Linked DNA regions of Pseudovibrio sp. M1P-2-3. The protein of the gene in region 1 binds, or shares a complex with, the protein of each later gene. Links are inferred from orthologs where the notes say so. Each region holds a gene or a part of one and is shown on either strand. Other genes may lie near its edges.

Region 1 (2,823 bases):
CGATTCAGCGTTGCGCCTCATTGCTTTAAAGCTGAGACTGAGTACTTTTCCAGAGATGTAAGTTTTGCCTTCAGGGGCGAAGACAAAACACTTGGCCCTATAGCTTTCTCAGTGTGTCCATCTTTCTGCATAGGATATCAGAAAATCTCTGAAAGCCGTAACACGTGCAGTATTCCTCAGCTCAGAGGGGTAGACGAAATAGGTGTCAAAGCTGGGTAGGTCATCTGATTCGACTGGCATCGCCCGCACAATTCCCGCATCCGGTTCCACCATGTAATCTGGAAGAATTGCAATTCCAATTCCCCTTTGAACCGCTTTTTTGATGCCTGATAGATTGTTGACTTTCACAGCAACATCGCGAACCTCACCTGCCGGTAGTCCCGCAGTTTCGAGCCAGTTCATAATGCGCAGATATGAAGGGATATTATCGCCAATCGTCACAATTCTGTGGTGGCAAAGGTCTTCAAGTGTTTTGGGAGTGCCATAGCGTTCCAGATACTTCGGTGAGGCATAAACATGGAAGTGAACGGCAAAGAGTTTTCGCTGAATTAAATCCGGCTGTGTTGGTTGTCGAAGACGTATTGCGACATCTGCTTCGCGCATGCTTAAATCAAGTTCATCATCCATGCAGATGACTTCCAACCTCATGTCTGGGTAAAGGTCAACGAACTCATTTATACGTTCAGTGAGCCATGTGGACCCCAATCCGACGGTTGTGGTTACACGAAGAGTACCTGTCGGTTTTTCCTTACTATCCGTGAGGCGGCTTTGTGCTGCTTCAAGTTTTTGCAGGACCTCCCGAGCTGTCCGAAACAGCATGTCACCTTGCTCTGTCGGGATGAGGCCGCGGGCGTGACGATGAAAGAGGGGAACACCAAGGTCGGTTTCAAGAGCGCTAACCTGCCTGCTTACTGCTGACTGGCTCATATTCAAGGCTTCTCCGGCATGGGTAAAACTGCCAGCCTGAGCTGCTGCATGAAAAATGCGTAGCTTATCCCAGTCCAATGATCGCCCGCTCATTTTTTTGGTGTTCCCTTATTGATGGCTTATTGAGCCGCTTTTTCAGTTACTTCTTGTGCCGCAAGAAATCGTTCAGCTTCCAAAGCTGCCATACATCCCATACCCGCAGCTGTTACAGCTTGTCTATACTGCTCATCAGTTACATCACCAGCAGCAAATACACCTTCTACAGATGTTTTTGTCGAGTCTGCCTCCGTCCAGATGTAACCGGAAGATTTCATTTCCAGTTGGTCTTTAAAGAGGGAAACTGCAGGAGCATGACCAATGGCAACAAAGACACCGTCTGTATTAAGAGTTTTTGATTCTCCTGTTTGTGTATCTGTCAAGCGTACGCCTGTGACTACAGCAGGGGCTTCAGTGCCAACTATCTCGTCAATTTTTGTGTTCCAAAGAACTTCAATTTTCTCATGCGAGAATAAGCGGTCCTGTAGAATTTTCTCTGCTCGCAAGCTATCGCGTCTATGAATAAGTGTAACTTTAGAAGCAAGGTTTGCGAGATAGAGAGCTTCTTCTACAGCAGTGTTACCACCACCAACGACGACAACCTCTTTGCCTCTATAGAAAAACCCATCACATGTTGCACAAGCTGAGACACCGCCAGCTTGGTATTTTTCTTCGGAAGGCAGGCCTAGCCATTTTGCTTGAGCTCCCGTGGCGATAACCAATGAATCGCAAGTGTAGTTAGTGCCACTATCGCCTTTCGCAGTAAATGGGCGCTTGGAAAGATCTACATCAACAATTGTATCATAAATAATTGTTGTACCAACATTTTCGGCTTGTTTTCGCATCTCCGCCATGAGCCATGGGCCTTGAATAGGATCTGCAAAGCCAGGGTAGTTTTCAACATCGGTCGTGATTGTTAGCTGTCCGCCTGCCTGCACACCAGTTACAAGTGTCGGAGACATCATGGCGCGGGCGCCGTAAATTGCAGCTGTGTATCCGGCTGGACCGGAACCAATGATTAGGAGCTTACTGTGTTTACTTGTCATAGATGTACTTTCAATTCCTCGAGAAGAAACTTTGGGAAAATTCTTTCACGTTAGGCTATTGCCTGTTCGTAGGCGGTTTGAATTGCATGAACAATTTGGGGAGTAGCATCAATCGGAGTGTAAGGGGCCCCGTTCATGGGACCTGGGAAAGGATGCAGGACGCCCATTTTAGTAAGTTCGTTCAGGAAATAATCGAACTTTTGGTGTCCACCATCAGGCTTAAAGCCATAGATTGGTTTGCCTGTAGAGGCTGCTTCCCCAACCATATTACTGGAATCCGTCGTCACAATAACTGCGTCAGCATTTGCAAGATATTGCAGCAGGGGATTCAAGCCGGTCCCATCCCATAGTAGATGTTTCCCACTGTTCGCTAGGCATTGCAATTGCTTTGAGAGGCTTTCAGGGGTTCGACGAGATGTGGTGATCATAAGACTATGTGTTTCACCTTGCAGTTTAAGGGCCTGCATGAGATCGCTAATATTGCGATCTGTAAAATTCGCATGCCTACCATTGCCACCAACTAATACAGCAAGTCTTGGTTTGTTTAAGGCGACAATCTCTGGAAGAGGCTTCCCTCTGGCTTCGGTCTGAGCAGTTTGGGAGAACCGGTGGGGCGATGTTAGTGTGGTTATAACGTTATCGCCTCTGAGCTTATCATGTTCACAAACCCAAATAAGATCTGCGGCACCCACTCCGTTTCGCGGATCCTTTAGTATTACTGTGAAAGTTTTCCCCCCCGAGAGTTGTTTAACTTTTCTCAAATAAGCTATAGAGCGTCGCCCTGACGCAATTGCAATGTCTGGATAGGGAGGTT
Region 2 (2,917 bases), 3.4 Mb from region 1 along the record:
CTGTAGGCCGACAGCCCAACAGCATCCAGCCAGCGCAAGGGTTTGTCGAACGCCTCCACAATATGAGCACCGAACCACATGAAAACGGTAACGCAGGCACACACAATCAAATAGGCTTCATTCTCCACCCAGAAGATGGGAACACCCAAAAGCAGATCACGCAAGGTGCCGCCGCCCATGCCTGTGAAGCTGCAAAAGAACAGAAAAGCGATCAGGTCAAGTTTCAAACGGGCAGCCACCAGCCCGCCCGTCAGCGCGAAAACTGCAACGCCGAGAAAATCCAGATACTGCCAAATATAGTCCGCCATCGGCACCCACCCTCGTGATACGTTCACAATCACAACAACAAGCGCGGCATAGAGCTTTTTCCCGTTAAAGCAATGCCTGTTACCACAGTATCTTGTGGTCAAAGAAAAGGGCGCGTGCAAATTGGAATGCACCCGCCCAAAACGAATAAAGAAAAATCCTGTCTTAGTGCTTACTCAGCAGAAGAACCCGGCTCTTCCTTTTGTGCCGCGATTGGTGCGACCTTCGGACCGCCTTTCGCCACACCCACCATTGCAGGGCGCAACACGCGTTCACCAATAACGTAACCAGCCTGAACAACCTGCACAACAGTGTTGTTAGGAACCTCAGGGTTTGGAACTTCAAACATGGCCTGATGGAAATGCGGGTCGAACTTATCGCCTTCTGGAGACAGGCGCTTCACGCCGTGCTTTTCCAGCTGGTTCAACATTTCACGCTCAACCATTTCCACGCCGTCCACCAGCACTTTCAGGTTGGAACCTTCCACGGAACGCTCTTCTTCCGGCAGGGCATCTATAGCGCGGCCCAAATTGTCGTTAACCACCAGCATGTCGCGGGCAAAGCTTGAAACCGCATAGGTTTTGGCGTCACGAATTTCTTTTTCGGTCCGGCGACGGAGGTTTTCCATCTCGGCCATCACCCGCAAAACGCGCTCTTTCATTTCCGCATTTTCAGTGCGCAGAGTTTCAGAGGCGTCTTCAAAAGCAAATGTATCTGCCTCAGCTTCGGTTTCTTGCGCCCCGATGGTCTGATCAGTTTCCTTGGCCTGATTTTCTTCCGATGTTACCGGTGTCTCTTCTGGGCTAGGTGTCTTGCTTTCGTTCGTCATTCTCATCCCAATCGTTCAAAGCTACGCAAAGCGTTCATTTCGCTCAGCCAGTAGCACTTTACAAATCTATTGCGATCTTATTTAGGGGTAGTTTTCAAAAAACAAAAGTCCTCCGGCTACCTGAATAGCCGGAGTCTTTGGCGCTATGCCCATCAATAACAGTTTTTCCAACTAATTTTAGGAGTACTGCTTGATCCATTCGGCAATCTTACCCTTTGGCTGAGCACCAACCAATGTTGCAGCGGGCTCACCATCCTTGAACAAAATGATGGTTGGAATAGAACGCACACCGTAGGTCATGGCGGATTGCTGGTTGGAATCGATATCCAGTTTTGCAATCTTCACATCTGATGCCATTTCCTCGGAAATTTCTTCCAAAGAAGGTGCAATCATCTTACACGGACCACACCAGGTCGCCCAAAAATCAACAACAACCGGAGAAGAGCTTTTCAGTACTTCAGCGTCGAATGTCTCATCACTAACATTCACAGTGGCCATGTTATGCCTCTCATCTTTTTGTTGGTACGGGTCACAGGCTCTTCCGTGACTCATTGGCACAGAAAGTAGGAACCCAACTCCCGAAGGTCAAGGAAACGAATTTCCTACCTTGGCCTAAAAATTAAAACTATCCATTATTTCAGCCGGTATCTCTAGCAGTTTGGGCCCGGCGGTAAAGAGCAGAAACCCACGTATTTGGTGATTTGGATAAAGTTCTCCTAGCAGCCTGCGGTAAATTGCCACCTGTGCCTTATAGGTGGGATCAACCTCAGAAACTTTATTTGGAACCCAAGAGTTTGTTTTATAATCCACAATCTGGATGGTCTCTTCACCAACAATCAATCGGTCAATGACACCAAAAACCTGCGCGTCCTTCACCCCTTCCGCGCTCAACACACCTTGCACCGGCACTTCCGCCCGCCCTTGAGGCGAAAATAATTCCTTCAATTCTTCGCGATCAAGTACCTTGAAGACTTCAGCAACAAGCTTTTCCTTGTTGTCATAAAAGCGCTCAGGCAGGGCAACCGCCAGATAACGCTCCACAGCCTCGGCTCGATCCTCTTCCGGCATATCCGGCAAGATTTCCAATAGGCGGTGGGTCAGGCGGCCACGCACCAGCGGCCAACTGTCCGTCTGCCGTGCAGCTTCCAGTGCATTCATTACCGGTGGCTGTTCAATGCCATCCTTGGCTTCCATATCCTCAAAAGCTTCAGAGGGTTTCAAACGGCGCAGGCGCTCCGGCGGGCTCACATGTTTATGCAGCCAGTCCGGCAAGGATACGGCTTTGTCTTGCTGTGCAATTTCTTTTCGTGCCAAGACAGGCTCGGCCTTTGAGGCGTCCCCTTGCGTCCAGATGGAGCTTACCAGTGCTCCTTGGGCATCACGCACCTCTCGTGCTTCACTCAGCAAGGCATTTTCTACCGTTTGATACCAACAGTCCTGATGGGGGCCACGCTTTGGCGACCAGCCACATACAACAAGCCTGTCTTTCGCCCGTGTGAGCGCCACATAAAGTAAGCGACGATATTCTTCCACCTGCCCCTGCCGCAGCTCTTCCAGAATCTCCCCGTGCCACGCGGTGCGATAGTCTTTACGCGGTAGCCACACAAGACCGGGGGGAACGGCAGAGCTGTCCCCGCGCGGCCTTGCAAGCATCACTGGATCATGCCTCGAAGAGACCGGCGCAGTGCAGTCGTCCACCAGCATCACATAGGGTGCTTCCAGCCCCTTGGAGCCATGCACGGTCATAATCCGCACCATGCCCTTGGAGGCGTTCAGCTCACG

Evidence for each region.
Region 2: the proteins of trxB (region 1) and trxA are in contact, whole or in part, in a crystal structure (PDB 1F6M), measured with the Escherichia coli proteins. The link is inferred for Pseudovibrio sp. M1P-2-3 from one-to-one orthologs.

What each region holds. Positions count from the first base shown.
Region 1 is NZ_JARRCW010000001.1:766,198-769,020, forward strand. Bases 29-2,823 are described here. They hold trxB (thioredoxin-disulfide reductase), read right to left. Parts: upstream 2,010-2,823; coding sequence 1,047-2,009; downstream 29-1,046. Other genes in these bases: P6574_RS03590 (LysR family transcriptional regulator), read right to left, coding at 109-1,020; P6574_RS03600 (mitochondrial fission ELM1 family protein), read right to left, coding at 2,060-2,823.
Region 2 is NZ_JARRCW010000001.1:4,149,769-4,152,685, forward strand. The notes cover bases 1-2,889. They hold trxA (thioredoxin), read right to left. Parts: upstream 1,688-2,889; coding sequence 1,313-1,687; downstream 1-1,312. Other genes in these bases: P6574_RS18205 (trimeric intracellular cation channel family protein), read right to left, coding at 1-308; grpE (nucleotide exchange factor GrpE), read right to left, coding at 479-1,135; addA (double-strand break repair helicase AddA), read right to left, coding at 1,748-2,889. Also shown: more of addA, read right to left, coding at 2,890-2,917. UniProt on the Escherichia coli protein: Participates in various redox reactions through the reversible oxidation of its active center dithiol to a disulfide and catalyzes dithiol-disulfide exchange reactions.